Regions from separate parts of the Sulfurovum sp. TSL1 genome, predicted to be linked through region 2. Evidence: riboswitches for the same ligand, from Rfam matches in the RefSeq annotation. Region 2 holds a riboswitch; each other region holds the start of a gene.
What was found. Region 2 has a riboswitch for cyclic di-GMP ahead of LDM98_RS04460 (carboxypeptidase regulatory-like domain-containing protein). Riboswitches for the same ligand answer to the same signal wherever they lie in the genome.
Positions count from the first base shown of each region.

Region 1: it holds a riboswitch for cyclic di-GMP, as region 2 does, so the genes downstream of both, LDM98_RS00280 (ATP-binding protein) here and LDM98_RS04460 (carboxypeptidase regulatory-like domain-containing protein) in region 2, are expected to answer to the same signal.
Region 3: it holds a riboswitch for cyclic di-GMP, as region 2 does, so the genes downstream of both, LDM98_RS05760 (PAS domain-containing protein) here and LDM98_RS04460 (carboxypeptidase regulatory-like domain-containing protein) in region 2, are expected to answer to the same signal.

Region 1 covers NZ_BPFI01000001.1:52,427-60,653, reverse strand. The annotation lists gene LDM98_RS00290 (efflux RND transporter permease subunit) at 1-2,331, opposite strand, end outside; gene LDM98_RS00285 (alkylphosphonate utilization protein) at 2,402-2,941, opposite strand; cyclic di-GMP riboswitch class I at 3,167-3,245, shown strand; gene LDM98_RS00280 (ATP-binding protein) at 3,436-6,066, shown strand; gene LDM98_RS00275 (TOBE domain-containing protein) at 6,147-6,926, opposite strand; gene LDM98_RS00270 (protein disulfide oxidoreductase) at 7,094-7,591, opposite strand; gene LDM98_RS00265 (fructosamine kinase family protein) at 7,588-8,227, opposite strand, start outside.
Region 2 covers NZ_BPFI01000001.1:900,185-908,411, forward strand. The annotation lists gene LDM98_RS04445 (polysaccharide biosynthesis tyrosine autokinase) at 1-1,500, shown strand, start outside; gene LDM98_RS04450 (MraY family glycosyltransferase) at 1,662-2,657, opposite strand; gene LDM98_RS04455 (LamG-like jellyroll fold domain-containing protein) at 2,918-4,630, shown strand; cyclic di-GMP riboswitch class I at 4,874-4,953, shown strand; cyclic di-GMP riboswitch class I at 5,095-5,177, shown strand; gene LDM98_RS04460 (carboxypeptidase regulatory-like domain-containing protein) at 5,309-6,880, shown strand; cyclic di-GMP riboswitch class I at 6,934-7,012, shown strand; gene LDM98_RS04465 (hypothetical protein) at 7,108-7,470, shown strand; gene LDM98_RS04470 (right-handed parallel beta-helix repeat-containing protein) at 7,497-8,227, shown strand, end outside.
Region 3 covers NZ_BPFI01000001.1:1,172,152-1,180,378, reverse strand. The annotation lists gene LDM98_RS05785 (phosphatase) at 1-599, shown strand, start outside; gene LDM98_RS05780 (acetolactate synthase large subunit) at 652-2,346, shown strand; gene ilvN (acetolactate synthase small subunit) at 2,346-2,825, shown strand; gene lpxD (UDP-3-O-(3-hydroxymyristoyl)glucosamine N-acyltransferase) at 2,895-3,854, shown strand; gene LDM98_RS05765 (hypothetical protein) at 3,904-4,134, shown strand; gene LDM98_RS05760 (PAS domain-containing protein) at 4,175-4,627, opposite strand; cyclic di-GMP riboswitch class I at 4,707-4,782, opposite strand; gene metH (methionine synthase) at 4,905-8,227, shown strand, end outside.

The sequences.
Region 1 (8,227 bases), 850 kb from region 2:
CTTCACTATGGATTTTGTTCTGATCTCCATGACACCGTTCTGACTAAAGGTCATCGCTTTGCGGCTGTCAAGAAAATAGCCCGAAAGGGTCTGTGCTATGCCTACTTCACTCATGCCCAATTGTTCACCATAGGCATTGATACGCAACTTGTACTCCATCTTTCCAAGCTGTGCATTGTTCCCTACATCTTTCACATACGGAATGGCTGAAAGCTCCTCTTCAATCCTTGTCATGGCGTCTACGATCTGTTCAGCGTCTTTGCCCGAAAGGTTGATCTCTATGTCATTTTTGATCAGGCCGGGTTTGTCTTCAAGGACTCCAAGCTCTTCAAGCTGATACTTTTTCATCATAGGAGCGATCTCTTTTCGCAGATCCTGTGCAAGGTCATAGGTATGTTTCTTTCTGATCTTTTCAGGATCGTTGAACATAAAACTAAAATTCAAAATAGGATTGATATAGGCATCAATGAAACTTTGAGGCTCCATATCATAAAGCTCCATCGTGATATAGAGCATATTGTCTCCATTTTCATCTGCACCGGCAAGAGACCTTCTGTACCCTACAACGGTAGAAGTGGATTTAAGTGCGTAGGTCTCTTTTTTTGAAAGTACATACTTTTCCAACTCTTTGGCTATCTTATCTGTCTCTTCAATGGTCGTATCCATATTGCTTTTCCCTGTAATATAGAGATAGTTACCATCAAAACCAGGGAAAAACTGAAAATTGAGCATCTTGATCGTGAGTACGGTCAAAATAGGTATTACTATGACAAAAGTAAATAAAAAGATATATTTAAAACGGATCACAAGATGCAGTAACGCTTCATACTTTTCCTGCAGGGGTTCCCAATTGATAAAGTTCTTCTGCTTTTTGAGAAACTCGTCCGCATGTAAGGGTAGAAAGAAAAAACTTTCAAGAAGAGATCCCAAAAGGATCATGATCACGGTAATAGGAATAAGAATAATGAAGTTTTTGATCTCTCCGGTGAGCATGAACAGAGGAAGAAAAGCAGCGATGGTTGTCAATGTTGCCAAAGTTACAGGTAATACCATCTCTTTGAGTCCTTGATAGACAGCCTCTTTTCTCTCCATACCCTCATTGAGATGACGCTGGATGTTCTCAGAAACAACGATCGCATCATCTACCACGATACCGATGACGATCAGCCCTCCAAGCAGGGAAACAATATTGATAGAGTACCCCGTAAAGTAAAGGAACATGATCCCTATGGCAAAAGAGATAGGGATACCCATCGCCACAATAGATGCGATACGCACATTGATCAGCAATGCCATAGAGAGGAATACCAGAACCAGTCCAAACATCAGGTTGGATATGACCGTATTGAGCCGGTCTTCGACGGGTTTTGAGCTGTCCTGGTAAAAATCAAAATAGACATCCGGGAACTCTTTGGAGAGTTGTTCTTTGGCATAGGTTTGCAGGTCTCTGGAAATATGTATCGCATTTCCCTCAGGCCCTTTTGAGATGACCAAGGTAATGTTGTTCCGTCCATTAAACGTCGAAAGTGTTGTATCTTGAGGGTAAGTGATGTCGACCTGGGCAACATCACCGAGCCTCACCTGCTTCTCTCCTATTTTAATCAGTGCTGATTCCCACTCTTCTTTGTTGTCTTTACCGTGTACTGTAGAGAGGAAAATATAATTGCCACTTTGCTTGATATCCCCTATGGGATAGATATAAGAGGTTTTTGAGATGGCATCGATCAGCGTAGCCGGGTCCAAACCATAGGCTCTTACAGCCTCTTCATTGATCTGTACGGAAACCTCCTGATCTGCATCACCGTAGATCTGTACTTCACTGACATAAGGATTTCTGGCAATTTTGGATTTTACCTCTTTGGCCGTTTCTATCAATTGGCCTTTGGTCATATGCTCAGAGGAGAGAGAAAGTCTGATAAGCGGCCGGTTGTGCATCAGCAGCTCTGCCGTTGGTTCGGTCATATCCGAAGGAAGATATTGTCGGCTGCGTGCGATGGCATCTTTGGCTTTATTGAGAGCATCTATTTTGTCTGCGCCATCATTGAGATCAAGAACGATAGAAAAAGTACCTGATTTGATCACGGTCTCGATCTTCTCTATCCCCTGTATGTTGCCCAGTTCATCTTCGATATCACGCACTGCCATTTTATCAAGATTGTCAGCACTGGCACCTGCATAAGCACCCCTGATCGCGATCTTATCCAAGGCGATTTCAGGGAAAAGTTCTTTGGGGATATTGTAATAAGAGTTTATGCCTAAAAAAAGGATAAAAATGAGCAATACATAATTAAGACTTTTATTCTCTATAAAATAGTTAATGATCCTCATCATGGTGTATCCTTATTGAACGTCTTAAATTATTGGTTTGTTATGTAACTTATAGTGATATCAACAAAAAATACTACAGTTTCTTTAAAAATGCCGAAATGATAAAGATCATTGTCCCGTTCACACGACCTTGTATATGGGTAGGGTCACCCGGTACCATGCGGATATTTTTCACAGTCGTTCCCTGCTTAGCGGTAAAACCTGCACCTTTTACCGGAAGGTCTTTGATGATGCTCACAGAATCACCCTCTTGCAAGATCGTACCATTGGCATCACGTGTAGGTTCTTGTGCTTCAGTGGCTAAACCTTCCTCTGCCCATGCTTTTACATCCTCCTCAAGATACATCATGTCAAGCTGGTCCTGTGCACCCAGTTGAGTCAAAAGTCTGAATGCCACGACCTGTACTGCAGGCTCAGTACTCCACATACTGTCATGCAGACAGTTCCAATGTTTTTCATCCTTTGTCGGATCATCTATGGAGGCTGCACAGGTACTACAGATCACAATAGCCTCATCTTTTGGTGCCACTACGTAAGCCGTAAGTCCCTCTTCAGAACCGCACAACTCACATTTCCCTCCGCTTCTATCCATCAATACTCTATCTATGCTCATTTTTTTCCTTTGCTCTATCAGTATCGACATTTTACTCTATTTGTTTTAATGTAGCCCATAAAAGCACTACTATACACGGTCTAAATCATTTCAACCCCGATCTTTACTGACAAACTATATGGTTTTATTTGACATCTTCTCTACTGAATGATTTCAATCACAAATTAAAATGATCACTTATAACTCTTTTTAAATCTTTACTGAGTATAATCCATGAAGGTAAAAAGATTGAAAAGCTAAACTTGTTGTGAAACAAGGGCAGAAAGTCATGGGTCTTTATAAAAAAGATCGCCAGACTACACAATAGAATATACCTATGGACTATTCTACGTAATTCTATCTACACTTTATGCTTCAATACTTTTAAAGAATAATAAAGGGGTCTTCTATGAATCATAGTCTCAGAAATACCATCAAACCTATATCTCAATCCTCTTTATTGATACTCATACCACGAACACTTTATCGTAGCAGAAGCTGCTAAAAGGATTAACATGAAGATATTGAAAAACAAATTAATACTCACTCTGCTTATACTTATCCTTATAGGGATATCAGGAGTGACATCGTATTATACCTATCTCTCTTATCAAAGATATGCAACGGCACAGAACAGTGCGGAGGTTTCTTCGTTTGTAAAACATTTTGAGTCAGTTATGAAACATATGATAGAGGAAAGAGTACAGAGTGCTACCTACCTGGTCACACAGAACAAAGAAGACTTAAAAAAACTCAAAGAGTCAAGGTTGAAGACCGATCAATATCTATTGGAGTTTGATGCATTTACCAAACAGGACGATCAGTTTACACGCTATCGTACCTATATCAAGCAGGCTACTGAAGCGTTAGAACTGGTGCGTCGAGATGTAGATGATTTACATGATAACGCTAGCGAGATCTACCATGATAAGGTCTTTAATCCATTGTTCCAGATAGTGCAGGAAGTTACTGCTGCAGAAAGGTCTGAGGAAAAGAAAAGTTATCTGATGATGTACCAAAAGTATACGGCACTGAAGGAGAACACTGTACAGGAACATATACTGATCTCTTCTATCTTACTTGGATCCAGAAGCATAAGTGATAAAGAGAGAGAATTTTGGGAGCAATTGATACACAAAGATACCTTACCCCAGTTTTATACCCTTGCAGACAGTGCCGTAGCCTTAAAACTCAGCGAACTGCTTTCTGTGGAAAAGTTCAACACTATCATGTCTGAAGCACGCGACATGATCTCCTATGAATCAAGATCAGGAAGATACTCAGTCTCCCCTCTTGGTTGGTCAAACCAGATAGATATAAAAATGGATTATTTCAACAAAGTACAATCCCTACTGCGTCATCAGATCCAAGCGATCAATAAAGAAACCGTCACGCAACACGGAGAGATTCTGGCATGGTATGGAGGGGCAACAGTTATCTTATTGCTTGTACTGCTTAAACTTTTCAGTTTAGTTTCCAAGATAGAAAATGATACACAGATCTCCGAGGAGACCTTAAGAGATATCAAACTGGTACTGAATGAAAACCAACAAAATGAGCTTCATAGATTGATCCGTAACGGTAAGGTGGATCATATCTATCGTTTTTTGCTCAAGACCATTAAAGACGGGAATCAGACCAAAGACCTCTTTCTTGCCAGTATGTCCCATGAGATACGTACCCCTCTCAACGGTATTCTTGGATTTACACAATTACTCAAAGAGACAGATGTTTCAGAGGAACAAGCTGAATTTATTTCAGTGATAGAGAAGAGTTCCGACAATCTTCTGACCATCGTCAATGATATTCTTGATCTCTCCAAGATCAAAGCACAGAAAATAGAACTCGAAGCCATAGAATTCGATCCGGTAGATACCTTTGAATCAGCGGTTGAATCCTATGCGGCCAAAGCGGCTGAAAACCATATTGACTTTAACATCTTTTTGGATCCGACACTGCCTACACTGCTGATAGGGGATCCTACGAAGATCTCTCAGGTCATCGTGAACCTTGTCAGTAATGCCATTAAATTCACTTCTACAAACGGTGAAGTAAGTGTATCGATCAAAAAGCTCTTTGAGGATGAGGATAAAGTAAACGTCAATTTTGAAGTGTCTGATACAGGTATCGGTCTTACCAAGGAGCAACAGGGAAAAATATTTGAGGCATTTTCACAAGCAGATGTCAGTACAAGCAGACAGTACGGAGGTACGGGTCTGGGACTCTCTATATCAGGTAAATTCATAGACCATATGGGAGGGAAACTGAGCATTCGAAGTGTCAAAGATGAAGGCTCTACCTTCTATTTCACCCTGACACTGAAAAAACCTAAGAGCGCGGTACAAAGAGAAGTAGAGGATATGAGTGCCTGCACCGTTGGTATTCTTAATTCACATCTCGATACAGAGTACTATATCAATAAAAACCTTGAAACCTATATCGCTTACACCGGAGCCACTATCAAGCGTTATACCGATGAATCACTCTTGGCATTAAAAGGTACCTCTCAACTCCCTGATATTCTTTTTATTGACCATAAATTCCGTCAGAGAGATGACGAACTTCAACCGTTCCTTGACCTTGATACAAAGATCATTGTGATATCCACAGGAGACCAGAAAAAAAATCTCAAGCGATACACATCACGAATAGATAAGATACTCTATAAGCCTGTGAACTTTACAAAAACACTTCGAATGCTGAATGATAAAGAGGATAGTTCAGAGAAGAAAGAGAATCTTGCCTTTAAAAATGTACATGTGCTGGTTGCAGAAGATAATAAGATCAACCAAAAGCTGATACTCAATGTACTCGGTCGACTCGGTATAGAGGTCACCATCGCGAATAATGGACAAGAGGCACTTGAACAGCGTATGAAAAATGAGTATGACTTGATATTCATGGATATCGAAATGCCTGTCATGGGTGGTATGGAAGCAACAGGTCAGATCATCAGCTATGAAAGGAAAAACCATAAAGCACATATTCCGATCGTTGCATTGACTGCCAATGCACTTGCGGGAGATAGAGAAAAATATATGAGTGCCGGTATGGATAGTTACCTTTCAAAACCTATAGACCTTGAAGCTTTGAACCATCTCTTTCAAACCTATTTTGAGGAGAGGATCATCCGGGGAGCTGCATAAGAACAACTTGCTCCTCCCTATGCATGATAGGTGCAGTAGAACCCTGCGCATCGTCCATACTGATCATATCTCACTTATTTTTATCTTCCTAACATCACATCATTTGCTTTTATCATAGCCGTCACGACACTGCCTTCATGAATTTCCATCCCTTCCAAAACACTTACAGGCATCACTGAAACGATACTGTCATGATTGCCTATATCCATGACTACCTTGGCATTTTCTATATCTTTGTCTATGGTTGTGACCGTACCTTTCAGTCTATTTTCTGCTCGCTTTGCATCGTTGTCCCGTGAGAGTAGTACTGTACTGGATTTAAATATCGCTGTAACCGTTTGATGCTTTTCAATCTGCAAGTTCTCTACTGCTTCTTTGGTAATGACAGATACCAGTTCTTGCCCACTTTTCATCTTTAGGCGTATTTTTGCATTCACATTTTCAGATTCCACAGACACAACCTCAGCTTGTATTTGATTGCGTGCAGAGATTTGCAGGGCAAGTCTTTCAATGGTCTCAAATGCACCGCTTTGGATATCTGTTGCCTCTGATAACCTTTTTAAAAAACGATCATGTTCTTCTTTAAGCAGTGCATAATTTGATAAAAGCCTTTTGCCATAGGCAGTAATGGTCGTACCGCCACCATCTTTTCCGCCTGTCTCTCTACAGACGATCGGCTGCGGGGAAAGAGAGTTCATCGTATCCACTGCTTCCCATGCACTTTTATAACTCATCGGTACAGCCTTCGCCGCTTTAGAGATCGAGCCATACTTTTCTATGGCATGGAGCAGTTCTATACGCTTCTCGAGCAAAAAAGGTTTACCTAACATTTCCAGTGTCAGTTTTGATGAAAGTTCCATCTGCTTCCTTATATAGGCTATAACATCATGGTCAAAATTATAGTATGATTTACTTAAACAGGTAATGCTTTTTGAGAGTGGATACCTTCGCTGATAAGGGAGAGGAACGCTCCTATACTAAAGTACATACAAACGCTCATCAGTAAAGATAATGTAGTGTATTTCTCTTATTCTGCCCATTCCAACCGGGCTAACAATCCTGCAGTTGTCGTGTAGCCGACTTCTGTAAACCTCAACTTACCTTTTGCATCATAAATGAATGTTGTTGGGAATACCTCTATTTTAAATGCCTTTGACCAAAAACCCTCTGTATCATTGAGCACTTTAAAATGCAATCCATGCTCTTGCATATACGCTTGTATATTTTCATTACTTCCTGAATTGACAGCAATAGTCAACACTTCATGCTCTTTGGATACCGTTTCTATATTGGGTGCTTCAAGTTTACAGACCGGACAGGAAATAGCCCAAAAGTGGATAAGTAACGGTTCCCCCTTCTTAACGATAAAAGTACTGCCATCTACAAGTGTTGCTTCAATCTGTGGCAACTGGCTTGACCCCAGATCAGGTGCACGAATATAACTGATGAGTTGACTCACTATAAACAAAAGTACCAGGGCTATAGTGATCTCTTTGAGGGTAGATTTTATCTTCCGTCTCGTCATATCTTCAACCTTTTGAGTATGCCTTCAAGTTCTGCTAGATAGCTGCCGCCATACAATGCCACATGCACCAAAATCGGATAGATCTGATAAAGCGGTACCTTGCTTTCATAAAAATCATCGCTGAGAGGATGGTGTTCCCGATAGGTATTAAAAAACGTCTCTCCAAAGGTACCAAAAAGCAGTATGAAAGCCAGTTCCATCTCTTTGTCCCCATAGTAGATAGCAGGGTCTATCAGACAAGCCCCCTCTCTTTCAAATAGCACATTCCCGCTCCAGACATCTCCATGCAGCAATGAAGGGGAAATGGTACGTATATCGATCCGCTTGTAGAGGTCACGACACAATGCTTCCAGTCGGTCGACCACCTGTTTTGGTAATTTCCCCATATCATAACAGTGTCGTGCCATGGGCATGATACGCATCTGTCCCAGGAAAAGTGTCCAATTGTATTGGGTTTGCTCATTTTTTTGGGTAAACGGGCCGATGGTCGTGTCGTAATAGTAGCCATACATACGATTTTCATTGGTGACAGAGTGCAGTCTGCTTAAAAGCTTTGCAGCTTCTACCTCCTGAGCAGATTTGTCCTGAGCAATGGTTTCAATCTGTTCAAGTACTAAAAAAGGTCCTTTGGAGATG
Region 2 (8,227 bases):
CTCGAAGCCATTGATAAGACACTCAAAAGCTCTGCCCAAAACCTTGAGCGATATAAAGCGACCAACATTGTCGTAGATTTAGGTTCAAAAGCACAAATAACATCTGCAAAGATGAATCAACTTGAGACTCAGCTTGATGAGATCAACATGCGTATTGATGTAATGGAAAATATCCTCAACTATATTGAAACCCACAAGGATATTAAAGGCATCAACATCGACTCTGCTTTTTCAGGCTCTAACTTACAGGGTTCTGCAATACAAAATCTCATTCTAGAAATTCAAAATGTAACGGCCCAACGTATTGATCTACTAACTGAGTTTACAACACGTCATCCAAATATCATCAAAGTTGATCGCCAGCTTATATCACTTCGAAACTCACTAAAGGAAGCCATACAGAATTCGTTAAATAGATTTAAAAAACAAAAACTGTCATTAAGTGATATTATCCAAGAGAATAAAGCCAAAATGCAGGTACTCCCAGAGCAAGAACGAAAACTGGCACGGCTTACGCGTAACTTTAAAGTCAATGAAAATATCTACTCTTTTCTACTGGAAAAAAGAGCGCAAACAGCCGTTATCGAATCTTCGTCTGTCTCCGAAACAAGTATCTTTGAATCCGCAGCTATCCCAGATATACCGATTAAACCAAAACCTTTATTCATTTTAATTATTTCTATTTTCTTAGGTATAATCTTAGGCCTTGTACAAGCATTTTTACGAAACTCCTTAAATGATAAAATCCAAAGTAGGGAAGATATTGAAAACAGAACTACATTACCTATTTACGGTATTCTTCCTACCATAAACCAAAAAATTCTTAAGCTAGAAGTCTTTAAAGATTCTAGATCACATTTTGCTGAAAGTTATCGAAGTTTACGGACCAATTTACAATTTTCCAGAAAAGAAAACCAAGCCAATGTTATTCTCGTGACTTCAACTGTTTCAGGAGAAGGGAAAAGTACGATAGTAGCGAATTTAGGTGCCATTTTTCAAATGGCAAACATGAAAACAATTCTTGTCAATTTAGACTTGAGAAAACCTACGCTTCATCATTATTTTAATGTGCCTAACAGTGCCGGGATAAGTACCTATTTGAGTGGTAGAAGTAGGATTGGAGAGATCATTCAACCCACTGAATATAAAAATTTAGACATCATTTCCTCAGGTCCTACTCCACCTAATCCCTCAGAACTTATTCTCACCGATAAATTAGATGAGTTAATAGAGGTGTTAAAAGAAGAATATGATTATATTTTTATCGATAGTGCTCCTATGGGACTAGTATCAGATACTATGCATCTTATGCAATATGCAGATATGAGTCTGATCGTTTTCAGAGAAAATTATGCGAAGAAATCATTTGTTACAGACTTAAATAATCTAGTAAAAAAACATGATCTTAAACATATCGGTTTAGTGATCAATTCCGTCGATGCATCTTCAAGCTCATATGGATATGGATATGGATCCGGCTATAGCTATGGGAATAAATAATATAATACATTTTTTATCTCATACATTTAAAATCTATTATTACTGAGCTCCACTCCCTTTTTTCGATCAGATATAAAGATGAAAGTATGAATATAAGAAGAGACATTTTCTCTTCTTATGAAAATGAGATTTTAACTATGCCTCGACGTTTAAAGTCTGCATCAATGGCGTCTTTTCAACCGTTGATCAAATAAATTTAAATAGATAGAGAACAACAACATAAACAGGATCAGAGAAAGAAAATCACTTGCCTGGCTTACCTGATACCCTATAATGGAAAATATCATTTGCATCATTGTCAAGATGATGACCGTATAGCCGATATCTCCTTTTACATTGAACAAAAAATGGTGCATATGGTTTTTATCTGCATGGAATGGTGATATGTGACGTTGCATACGCCGTATTATTACGATAAATGTATCTAAGACAGGCAGTGCAACAATAAACAAAATAGATATAGGCGTAATGTACTGTGTTGATTGTATACCTAAAATAGCTATCACCATACCTAATGAGAGTGAACCGCTATCACCCATAAATACCTTTGCAGGGTTCCAGTTAAACAACAAAAATGCAAGAAGTGTTACGATAAAGCATGACGATAATAAAATGATAAATTCATCACCATGAACTAAACCTATGGCCAAAAAAGTAACAAGGATCACGATAGAGATCGATGCAGCCAATCCGTCTAAACCATCCATTAAATTCAAGGCATTGGTGTACCCCGCTATGGCAAAAAAAGTAAAAGGGAACACCAGCCATGCCGGTAAGATCATTTTATAACCGAAATACGTTCCTAAATTATATATTGCAACATCATTGAGATATAATATGAGTGAAGATAAAAAGATAAAGATGAATTTTACTTTTGGTGAAATATTTTTTAGATCATCCCATATCCCTGCTATAAACACTAATCCGATAGCTGCATAAATATAATAGTATGTTTTAAAATGCTCAAGATCAAAGAGTAGTAAGGGAATCAGTACAGCCAGAACAAAAGCAACCCCTGCACCTCTTGGTATAGGTTTCTTGTGTACACTTCTTTCATTGGGGATATCTATTAGCCCAACATACTTAGCAAACATCTTGAGTAGGACCATACCTGCCAGAGAAGTTAAAAAAATACTGCTTAATAATGAAATATCCATAAATGTATCCTTTAGGTTATTTTCATATTCTGTTCATTCCTAATCATACTATAAAAATATATTTTTTTATAATATTTGTAAAATAAATATAGTTTGATTTATATTTTATTTTGTAGTATACTTTAAATGTTAGCGAAATATTAAGCTAAAACTTAATAACAAGGAGTGCTGATTACCTCAAGTCTCTTTTTATATTAAACTTTAATAATGGAAGGGGCTATATTGGTTTCTAAACATATGTTTAATAACAGGAGAACATTATGCGTAGTAATAAAGTCAATTTGTTAAAAAAGATGTTAGGAATGCTTCTAGTGGCACCTGTAATGCTGTCACTATCACTATTTGCCGCAGATCCGGTTAACCATTGGAAACTGGATGAGAATGACACTAGTAGTGAAATTTATGTTGATTCTATTGGTGCTGCTGATGGAACATGTGCAACTTCACATTGTCCTACTCCTAGTGTAGGTCAAATTAATGGTGCACAATATTTTGATGCTGCTGAGCTTGATAGAATCGATGTCAATAATACAACAAGCTTTGAGTGGGATCAAGATGCTAATATCACCATAGAATTCTGGATGAAGTCACAGATGGTCCCAATGAGTAATAGAGTTATGATAGGACGCGCTAATACTTTGGGTATCTTATGGTATATTGGAATAAATGGAACGGATGCTCCAGGACATGTTAGAGTTGCCGTAGCTAATGATAAAAGTGCCCCTGCAGACAATGTTGTGGGGAATAGTCAAACAAACGTCACTGATGATGTATGGCATCACATAGCATTTGTTCTTACCGAGCCTGAGGTAAAGGTATATATCGATGGTCAATTTGATTTTAATTTAACCAGATCAGCAGTAAGTGACCTACATGCTAGTTCAGATGTGCACTTTGGTTCACTAAATGATTCCGCTAGTTTATCGTATACAGGTAATCTGGATGAGATAACTGTTTATACTGCTGCAATTGATGCAGGACTGATTCAACAGCATTATGAAATGGGATTACAGCCAAATTTAGCAGAAGTAACACCAGTACCAACACCTACAGATGATAATACCCCAGACTATACTTTCTCTTCAGATGAAGCTGGAACTATCACTTATGGTGGATCTTGTAGCTCTGCTGCAACAGAAGCAACAGCTGGTAATAATACAATTACATTTGATACACTTGCAGACGGGGTATACGGCGATTGTACGATCACTGTAACAGATGAAGCAAACAACTCTTCAGCTCCATTATCAGTAACTGAATTTGTGGTGGATACGACTGTACCAGATGTCACTGCCCCTACCCTTGCAGAAGTAACCGCGGTGACATCACCTACAGATGATAATACCCCAGACTATACTTTCTCTTCAGATGAAGCTGGAACTATCACTTATGGTGGATCTTGTAGCTCTGCTGCAACAGAAGCAACAGCTGGTAATAATACAATTACATTTGATACACTTGCAGACGGGGTATACGGCGATTGTACGATCACTGTAACAGATGAAGCAAACAACTCTTCAGCTCCATTATCAGTAACTGAATTTGTGGTGGATACGACTGTACCAGATGTCACTGCCCCTACCCTTGCAGAAGTAACCGCGGTGACATCACCTACAGATGATAATACCCCAGACTATACTTTCTCTTCAGATGAAGCTGGAACTATCACTTATGGTGGATCTTGTAGCTCTGCTGCAACAGAAGCAACAGCTGGTAATAATACAATTACATTTGATACACTTGCAGACGGGATATACGGCGATTGTACGATCACTGTAACAGATGAAGCAAACAACTCTTCAGCTCCATTATCAGTAACTGAATTTGTGGTGGATACAACAGTTCCAATTATTAGCGACGGTGGTGGCGGTGGTTGTACATACAACCCTGACAGTAAGCACTTCGATATGGTGTTCTTACTGATGATCGCATTGGGACTTTTCTATCCGTTTAGAAGAAGATTCATCAAGTAATCTTCTTTGCATAGAATAAACGTTCTATACGGAGAAGCCATCTGTGCTGCTCCGTATTTTACTTCTTTTAGATATCACTCACTCTCAATTTGAATCTCATAAAACAAAAACTCTAATATATACTTCATCAAAAAAATTGATCATAAACATATATTTTAATTTTATATTCTTTTCAGTTTAAGTGTGTATTATTCCGGTATGACTATGACTTAAGGTACTACTAAACCATAAGTCATAGTAATAAAAGTATTAGGCCAAACCTGTTGTGAAGCAGGGACGGAAAGCTTCAGGTCTTTTGAAAAAAAGATAGCTGGGTTGCATTTATTTAGAACTATCGTATCTCAAACGATGACTCTTCATAAATTATAACTTTTATATAAAGTTTATCATCCTAATCTTAATAAAAATTCAGACATGTGGGTAATATTGAGGTAATCCTCTTTCAATATAATTCCCATCAAGTTAGTGAGAAAAGCCAAACCTATTGTGAAGTAGGGACGGAAAGCCAAGGATCTCATAATAATCATGAGATAGCCTAGTTGCCTTTGTTGAGCACAACAGAGTAATGCTACATGCATATTGGTATATTCCATTCTTCATAGAAGATTTCCCTCCCCTACTTTTCAATATATTTTCTTCACAACAATACACGTTCATACAAAGAAGGAATATAAACGAATGTTCAGACTTAACAATATCAAACAAAATGTACTTATACTGTCTTTTGCAACATTGCTTGCAGGTTGTGGCGGTGAAGGAACAGCGACTACAACAGATTCAACTTCAACTGATCTCACTACAACCTCTACAGCAAAAGTAGTGAAGATTGATGTCAGTGCCATTACTACAGAAGATTCTGCCACCATCGAGTGGAATCCTTATGGGTATACTACAAAATCAGTAGAGTATGGTACAAGTAATAAGTATGGTTCAGTAGTTTCAGTACAAGAAGAAGGTACTGTTACCTTATACAATTTACAGGCAAATACAGAATATCACTATAGAATAGTCTCCGAAGATGAGAAAGGCAGACCCGTTGTAAGTAATGATATGACTTTTACAACACTTGCCGCAAGTAACCAACCGATCGTAACGGACCCAGTGCCAACTGATCCGATCATAACTGAACCTGCACCAACTGACACAAACGCAACAGAACCAACAGTAACCGATCCTGTGTCAACAGAACCAATCGTAACCGAAGCGGCGCCAACTGTCACAGAACCGGTTATAACTGATCCGATCGTAACAGAACCAATCGTTGAAGAGACTCAAGCTGTCTGTATAGAGGGTGATGCAAAAATTGAAGGTCATGTTACGGATAAAGATACTGGAACAGGATTAGTAGGTGTTCAAGTCAATATAGGTGGCTGTGTCACTACCACTGATTCTCAAGGTGATTATATACTGATGAATATCGCTGTAAGCGATAAAGCTTCTGTCATGTTCAGTGCAGAAGGTTATTATACAAATAGTACGAATATTCAAATAACCGATCTATCCCCAAATTACACCACTGTTGAAATAGATAAATATATTAGCCAGTGGACTTATGATAGCCAGACTCTAGTTTCAGGAGCCCATATCGTGATACCTTCCGGAGTTTATATCAATCATGATGGAAGTCCTTATATAGGGCAAGTGACTGCCGGATTATCATATCGTAACAGTACAGAAAAAGGCAGTGAAATAGTATTTCCTGGAGAGTATAAAGGAGAAGATAACTATGGGAATATCGTTCCATTCATCTCTTATGGGTTTACTGTGATAGACCTTACAGATGAATCAGGCAATGCATTAAGTGTAGCTGATGATATAACTTTAATATTTGAGGCAACTGGTGCACCAGCTGAGAGTATTCCTTTATGGTTCTATGATTATGAGCAAGGTACCTGGATCGAAGAAGGATATGCCACTCGTCTAGCAGATGGAACATATGAAGGTACAGTTTCCCATCCGGGAACATGGAGTCTGAGCCAACCTATTGAAGATGCTTCGGGTATCTATACTGATCGTATCCTATATACAGATGGTACACCTGTAAAAAATCTAAGGGTACATGCTATTGGTGACAACTGGATCAGTACCGATCTTAGCACAGATGAGAATGGAGTATTTGAAATTGAAGTGATACCAGGTCAAGCATTCACATTGAGAGCATATCACTATGATGATAAATATGGTGCTACATACAACGGTATGATATCCGCTGTGGCTCCGGGTGAAACTATTGATAATTCCAGCTTATAATTAAAAAATGAATAAGTAATATATGGGTAACACTCTTATACTACAATTTGAACACTTGAAAAAGCCAAACTTGTTGTGAAGCAAGGACGGAAAGCCCAGGACCTCAATGTATGAGATGGCCGGGCTGCCTAAATACTCCGTTTTGAAAGAATGTACTTTCAAAGTACATTCTCAAATGTTTCATAAGACGCTTTTATCATATTTATAACAAAAAAGGTAATACAAAAATGTACGTATACAAAAAAACACTGACCGTCTTTATGGCTATGCTTGTCACTTTATTCACCGGTTGTGGTGGAGGAAGTGGAACTTCATCTATAGAAACAGAAGATGCTTACACCGATTACACTATATATACCGATCGTATCATCGACATTAATCAAAATGCGATTCCAAACCTAAAAGTAGATGCTATTAGTGACAACTGGATCAGAACCGATCTTGCTACCAATGAGAATGGTGAATTTGACATTGAAGTGATACCTGGAGAAGCGTTCACATTACAAGTATATGACTCTGATACAAAAACTTATGCCATATATTCTGGTAAAATAATAGTAGATGCTGCAGGCGACATTATTAGCCTATAAAAATTAATTAAAACAAGGATTGAATTATGAAAAAAATATTTTTACTCTCAACTGCCTCGCTTGCAATGCTGATGGCAGATTTTACATTGGAAGGAGATAAGTTAACTCCTGTGTCAGGAACCATATCGACAGTGACTGATCCTACTACAGTATCTGATCCTACTACAGTATCTGATCCTACACCTACTATGGACACAAGTAATCCTTACCTTGAACCAATTAACCTCCCTGCATGTAATGCAAATGATCCGGAAGTACAATTTATTAGCAGTAATGCTGACTGGGGTACAATAAACGATAGCAGTAAAAGAATTTTTTGTGTCAAACCAGGAAACTATGGTAGTGTTACCCTGACAGCTGATGGTACACCTAATGCAAGAAGATACATACTTTTAGATAATGGTAATACTGCACACCCTGCTTCACTATCTGACTCGCAACAGGCAAACGTACAGATCAATCTATCGGGAGCCAACTACTGGACAATTGACAGGATGTCAACACTTAACACCACAGCAAGTACAGCAATGGATATAAAGGGGCAATCCCAATACAATATAATTAACCGTATGCATATTAAAAATTTTAATACATATGCTATTACCATTTATCATAGATCAGACAACAATACTATACAAAAGAGTAGGATAGCAGAACAATCTCTTGCCGGTAGAAAAGCTGATGGAGTAGGAATATTCTTTCAAAATGATATAAGTTGGGAGAATGATACTTATATATACAACACCAAAATAATACA
Region 3 (8,227 bases), 270 kb from region 2:
AAGAAGAAGCAAGACTCACTCTACTCGCGGTAAGACACAGACTCTCCACATTACAGGATACTTCGGAGAGCTTTGTACTGATTGATATAGGTGGAGGTTCTACCGAACTTATCTTCCATTATGGAGATGAAACGGTTTCTAAAAGTTTTCCTTTAGGGATCGTGACCATTGCACAAACCTATGAAACGTTGGAAAAAATAGAGAAAGTCCTTCCTAAAGAGATGGCTGAGATGCAACGATTTTGTGAGAATCTTTATCATAGTAAAAGCAAGGTCAATGCTTTCGTAGCCACAGCCGGGACACCTACGACCGTTGCAGCCATGAAACTCGGACAAAATTATGAAACCTATGATGCATCAAAGATCAACGGTACTTCTCTTGCAATAGAGGAGTTGGATTTTTACTTGAAAGAATTACTCTCCATGCCATTTGAAGAGAGAGAGATCGCTGTAGGTACGGGACGTTCTGATCTCATAGCAGCAGGTATCCTTATCTACAAACAACTCTTCAGATTATTGGGGTTTGAAAGCTGTATCGTGATAGATGATGGCTTACGCGAGGGAGTGGCCATAGAAGCTTGCGGGCATCAGGCCCATTAAACTCTAATCTTTTTTAGATATAATCAAAAAAAATTTAAATGGAGTGTAGACCATGCAGATGAGTGGTGCACAAATGGTGTGTGAAGCGATTATCGCTGAGGGTGTTAAGACCGTATTTGGTTACCCGGGCGGTGCGATCATGCACGTTTATGATGAAATTTACAAACAAGAAGGGTTTGAGCATATCTTGAACCGTCACGAACAGGCAGCTGTTCATGCAGCAGATGGTTATGCAAGAGCTACAGGTGAAGTGGGTGTTGCGATGGTAACCAGTGGACCAGGATTTACAAACGCCGTCACTGGACTGGCTACAGCTTATATGGATTCAATTCCTATGGTCGTGATCTCCGGGCAGGTGCCTTTGTCGCTTATCGGTACAGATGGGTTTCAAGAGATAGATGCTGTAGGTATATCCAGACCCTGTACAAAACATAACTTTTTGGTACGTTCATTGGAAGAACTGCCTCGTTTGTTGAAAGAAGCATTTTATATTGCGCGTTCTGGACGACCGGGACCGGTGCTTATCGACATTCCTAAAGATATTACTGTAGATATCGGTGAGTTTGTCTACCCTGATTCTGTCAATATTCCTACGTATAAACCGACATACAAAGGAAACAAAAAGCAGATAGAAAAAGCTGTAGAAGCGATGAAAAAAGCAAAAAAACCTTTGCTTTACATCGGGGGTGGTGTGGTACTTTCAAACGCGAGTGATCTTGTACGTAAGCTGGCAGAAAAAACGCAGATCCCTACCGTTGAAACATTGATGGCAAGAGGTGTAATGGGTGCCAAAAATCCATTGCTTCTTGGTATGCTGGGGATGCATGGGAATTATGCATCCAATATGGCAATGTCAGAGACAGACCTGGTGATCTCTCTTGGTGCGAGATTTGATGACAGGGTAACAGGTAAACTTTCCGAGTTTGCAAAATATGCAGATATTATTCATGTAGACATTGATGCAGCGAATATCGGTAAACTTGTGGATGTTGACTATCCTATCGTAGGTGATGTCAGTCAGGTTCTTGAAGAGATGTTACCGCTTCTTGATGGAATAGATACAGACAGATTCCAGGCATGGAGAGAGATATTGAAGCGTTATGATGAGCTGCACCCTCAATCTTATGTTGATTCTGATGAGGTCATCAAGCCGCAATGGGCTATAGAACGTATCGGTGAACTGGTAGGTGAAAATGCCATCATCACTTCAGATGTCGGGCAACACCAAATGTGGGCAGCGCAGCATTATCCGTTCGATAGACCACGCCAGTGGATCAATTCCGGTGGATTGGGAACGATGGGCTTTGGTTTCCCTGCAGCCATCGGTGCAAAAAGAGCCTTCCCCGATAAAACGGTTATCAATATCACAGGTGACGGTTCGATCCTGATGAATATGCAAGAACTGGTGACGGCGGCAGAGTACAAAATACCGGTCATCAATCTTATACTCAATAACCACTTCCTGGGAATGGTTAGACAGTGGCAGACGTTCTTCTATGAAAAGCGCTACTCCGAGACAGACTTGACATTCCAACCGAACTGGAAAGCACTGGCTGAGGCGTGTGGCGGAATAGGGTATGACGTGACTACCAAAGAAGAGTTTGATGCAGCGATCAAAGATGCAATAGCACAAGATAAGGTGTGTTTCATGAATGTTGCCGTGAACCGTTTTGAAGATGTACTTCCTATGGTACCGGCCGGCGGTGCACTCTTCAATATGATGTTACCGCAAAAAGGAGAGAAATAATGGAAAATTCTATGAATGAAAGACGTGTTATTTCTGTTATCGTATTGAATGAAAGTTCTGTTCTTGCACGTGTCACATCACTTTTTGCAGCACGTGGCTATAACATCGCATCACTCACTGTGGCACCCATACCAGACAGTGATATGTCACATATTACGATCGAAACGAACGGTTCTACTAAAGTGATGGAACAGATCACCAAGCAACTGCATAAGCTCATACCCGTCTATAAGGTGATCGAGCATGAAGAGATGGTTGAAAAAGAGATGGTCTTGGTGAAGTTCCCTATTACCGAGCACTTAAGTGACATCGGAGCATTATGTGCCGCATATAACGGTGGTATCGCAAATGTGGGTAAAGAGATGATCATTGCCATGGTTGCAGATGAACCTATACGTATACAGCATTTTATAGAAGCAGCGCAGCGTTACAACCCTTATGAAGTTGTACGTGGCGGTGTTGTAGCTATAGAAAGATAGAAACCATTTTACTTCTGTCACTCTCCTTACAGGAAAGTGACATCTACTTTAAGTTAAAAGGACCACTTTATGACTTACCCACTCTCTCAGATCACAGCACATATCGGTGTAGATTTTCATGGTGAAGATATCACTATCGAAGGGATACATACCTTAAGTGAGGCGACTTCCACACAACTCAGTTTTTTTACAGACAGTAAATATGCTTCACAATTGGCAGAGACCAAGGCTGCTGCGGTGTTGATCGATGAAAAGCATGCAGGATTACTGCCTTCCGGAACGATCGCATTGATTACGGATGAGGCATATCTTAAACTGGCACTGGCCTCTAAGTTCTTTGCACATAAAATGGGGAGTGAGACATCACAGCCTGCTATGGGTAAAGGTTGCGATATAGATACAAGCGTCTCTTTTGGTAAGAATGTGACACTTGGAGATCATGTGACCATCTTACCGGGGTGTTATCTCGGAGACAATGTGACTGTTGGTTCAGGGACACTTCTGCATCCCAATGTGACCTTGTATCATCATACACAGATCGGCGCTGAGTGTATCATTCATAGCGGTACGGTGATCGGTTGTGACGGGTACGGATTTGCGCATACAAAGCTTGGTGAGCATGTGAAGATCTATCAGAATGGTAATGTGGTGGTAGAAGATAATGTAGAGATCGGTGCAAACTGTGCCATAGACAGAGCCGTATTTGGTACCACCTATATACGTAAAGGTACCAAACTGGATAATCTGATACAGATCGCACATAACTGTGATGTAGGAGAGCATACACTTTGTGCTGCACAAGTGGGTCTTGCAGGTTCGACGACGTTAGGCAGAAATGTGGTCATGGGCGGACAGAGTGCCACTGCAGGACACTTGAAAGTGGGTGCTTTTGCAACCATTGCAGGAAAAGGTGGTGTCACCAAATCTCTTGAAGGTGGTAAGACCTATGCAGGGTTTCCTGCTATTGATCATAAAATGTGGTTGCGTTTGCAGGCCAAAATGATGGGTTTGCTCAAAGGTAAAAAATAGTTAAGTCATTGTACTATAATCATTGATATCAAAATTTAAAGGAGTATAGATGAGCGGAACAGTCACAAAAATAGATGAAATGGGTTTGAGTGGTACAAAAGATGGGAAGATCACAGTGACCACAGTAAAAGAACCGTATGGTCCAAAGAGTGAAAGTGTAGCAAGTATCGGTATTTCACTGCAGGCAGGTGCTGAAGAACCGGACTGGAAAGTGCATATTCCTAAAGCAAATATCGATGCAGTGATCGAAGCATTGCAGGAAGCAAAAAAAGCGTTATAGTATTGTATATACTTTTTGGTTAATGGGTTAGGCCCATTAACTACATTTCATCATTCTTCATGACCTTGTATTTGTCGAAAGCTCTTTGCATGAGGTCTTTATCAGGGATCTTTCTTCCTGCAATATATCCGATGACATTGCCGTCATCATCCAATTTAGGCTTGATCCATACAACAACATTGTAATATTTGCCTTCACTTGTCATATTTTTGACAAACCCTTCCCAATAGTTTCCACCTTTGATGGTTTCCCATAACCCTTTAAATGCAGCTTTTGGCATATCTGGGTGTCTGTTTATACTGTGTGGAGATCCGATGAGTTCTTCTTTTGTATAACCGGTAAGTTCACGAAATTTACGGTTGGCATAAGTGATGATACCTGCCGGGTCTGTTTCTGTGATCATCACACCACCGTCAAACGGCACTTCTACATCTACCGGATCTGGTTTTGTGATTTCTTTTCCGTTAATAGTGTTTTTAATTGTTTTTCCCATTTTCTCTCCATAAACAATAGATAGGTTGCATTAAAAGTCTTATTAGGACAAAAGGAAGTACAAATGCAGATCAAATACATTTGGCAGTCTGGCAATCTACATTGAGACCCATCACTTTCTGTCCTCACTTCACAATGAGTTTAGCCTTAGATATTATACCTAACATAGTATCTATCTATAGCTTATATGGACATAATAGACTACTTTGTGACTCAGATTTAATCATATTTTCTTCATACTTTGCTACAATTACAGAATTATGATAAAGGGGCGTTTTTTGTCTATTACAGAAACAATCAAATCACTTTTACAAGAGCGTATACTCGTCATCGATGGCGCAATGGGTACACAGATACAAGACCTTAAAGTTCCTTCCGAAGCATGGATAGATGATAAAGGTGTGGATCAAGAGGGATGTAATGAACTGCTTAACCATAGTGCACCGGAACTTATAGAGCGTATCCATAAGCGTTATGCTATGGCAGGTGCTGACCTACTTAAGACGAACACATTTGGTACGATGCCTTGGGTACTGGATGAGTATCAGATGGGTGAACGTGCCTATGAACTTTCTAAAAAAGGTGCTCAGATAGTAAAGAAGATCTGTAACGAATACGGTACAGAGAAGTCACCGAAGTTTGTCTTGGGTTCGATAGGACCGGGCACAAAGCTTCCTTCTCTAGGGCATATCCATTATGATGAAATGTATGAAGGGTATAAATGTGTTGCACTTGGACTTATAGATGGCGGATGTGATGTTTTTCTTTTGGAAACCTGTCAGGATCCTCTGCAGATCAAAGCTGCATTGCATGCATGTCAGGATGCAAATGAAGAGAGAGATGTGCAGCTTCCTATTATGGTATCCGTTACGATCGAACTGAGTGGAACTATGCTTATAGGTACCAATGTTGAGACGATCGTTACAATACTTGAACCGTTTGATATCTTATCACTTGGATTTAACTGCGGTACGGGGCCAGACCAGGTAAAAAAACACCTTAAAACACTCTCTGAACTTTGTGCGATACCTATCTCAGTGCATGCGAATGCAGGCTTGCCCCAGAACCGTGGGGGGTATACCTTCTATCCTATGGGACCGGATGAATTTACTGAAAAACAATTGGAATTTACAAGGTACGCCGGTGTAAGCTTTTTAGGTGGATGTTGCGGAACAACACCACAGCATATCCAGGCACTCAAAAAAGCAGTTGAAGTGATAGTCCCTAAAAAACCTACAGGTAGTATCAAGCCAAGTGTCGCTTCTTTGTTCAATAGTGTAGAGTTGTTCCAGGAACCGGCACCACTGCTCATAGGGGAGCGTTCAAATGCGACAGGATCAAAAGCATTCAGAGAGCTTATTTTGGCCAGTGACTATGAAGGTACACTGACCGTAGGTCAGGCACAGGTACGTGATGGGGCACATATGCTTGATGTCAACGTGGAGTTTGCAGGACGTGACGGGGCCAAGGATATGAGGGCGGTCATGGAGCTCTATAACCAGAAGATACCGCTTCCTCTTATGCCGGATGCAACACGACCCAATACGATAGAAGAGGGGCTGAAGTGTATCGGTGGAAAGCCTATCATCAACTCCACGAACCTCGAAGATGGAGAAGAGAACTTTGCAACCTACTGTAAATTGGCCAAAAAGTTTGGGGCTGTACTTGTCTGCCTTGTGATCGATGAAGAGGGGATGGCAAGGAGCAAAGAGAAGAAAGTAGCGGTGGCTAAACGCATGTATGAACTTGCCGTGAACAAATATGGACTGAAACCTCAAAACATTATGTTCGATATGTTGGCCTTTACAGTGGGTACAGGTGAAGAAGAAGACAGATTGGCTGGAAAGAATGCCTATGAAGCTATCAAAGAGATACATGAGATCTATCCTGAGGTAGGTTCCACGCTTGGCCTTTCAAACATCTCATTCGGTTTGGAAAAGCATGCGAGGTTCTACCTCAATTCAGTCTTTTTGCATCATTGTGTACAGGCAGGTATGACCTCTGTGATCATCAATGTGAAACACATTATTCCCCTGGCCAAAATGACGGCAGAAGACATTGCGATTTGTGAAGAGTTGCTTTTTACACCGGATGAGAAATCATTGTTTAAATTCATCGACCATTTTGCAGATGCTGTGGTAGAAGATGAGGGTGCAGATGAAGCTTATGAGGCTATGAGTCATGAAGAGAAGATTAAAAAACTTCTTATGGATGGTGACAAAGAAAGGATGCTGCCGCTTGTGGAGGAGGCACGTCACGAGATACACCCCGATGTGATAGTCAATGAGATCCTTATTGATGCGATGAAAGTGGTGGGTGAACTCTTTGGTTCAGGACAGATGCAGCTTCCTTTTGTACTGCAGAGTGCCGAAACGATGAAAGCAACGGTAGACTACCTCAATCCTTATTTGACCAAACAGGAAAAAGAGACGGATACCACACTGGTCATCGGTACGGTCAAAGGGGATGTTCATGATGTGGGTAAAAACCTTGTGGACATTATCCTTTCGAACAACGGATTTAAAGTGGTCAATGTGGGCATCAAAACGGAACTGCAGGAGTATCTCGACATTGTAGAGAAACAATCGATACAGGCCATAGGAATGAGCGGTCTTCTAGTGAAGTCCACAGCGGTGATGAAAGAGAATCTTGAAACGATGGCCGAGATGGGTATGGAAATTCCGGTACTCTTAGGCGGGGCAGCACTCACACGCTCTTTTGTCGATGATTTCTGTAGACCTATCTACAAAGGCCCTATATTCTACTGTCGTGATGCATTTGACGGGGTGATCGCGATGAGCCGTATAGAGAAGTTCAATGAAGATAATTCCGTAGGGTTGGACACGCGTCTGGCCGGAGATATGGAAGAGCGTCAGGAAAAAGTAAAAAAAGAGGTGGTGATACCACCGTTCGAAGAGATAGAGATGCCTGAGAAAGTGGAGATACCCACACCGCCATTCTGGGGAAGAAGAGTACTTCAAAAGGGGGACTTGGATCTCTCTGTGATCTACGAGTGGATCAATACGCGTTCTGTCTTTAAGATGCACTGGGGCTATAAGAGTAAAGGTATGGATAAAGAAGTCTATCAAAAGCTCATAGATGAGACGGTCTATCCTGCTTTTGAACGTTTGAAAAAAGAGTTTATCGAAAAAGACCTGTTCGAGCCGACGATCATCTACGGATATTATCCTTGCAGGAGCGAGGATCAGGAATTGTACTTGTTCGATGAGAGTGAAGGGTGGAATGTCGATGCAAATGCCAACCGAGAGCCTTTGGACAAGGTCATCGGCAGGGCAGTCACCAAGTTCTCTTTCCCAAGACAGGGAAGGAAGCCGCACCGTGCACTTTCTGACTTTTTCAGACATGACAGACATGATGTCATCGCTCTGACCTGTGTCAGTGCCGGAGCCAAGTTCAGTGCCTATGAAAAAGAGCTTTACGATGCAGGAAAATACCTGGAGTATAATATGGTACACGGGCTCTCTGTTGAACTTGCTGAGGCATTGGCTGAAGTCGTGCACAAACAGATACGTTTGGATCTGAATATCACTGCCGAAGATGAAGGCAATACGTTACGTGATGTACGTATGAACCGTTACCA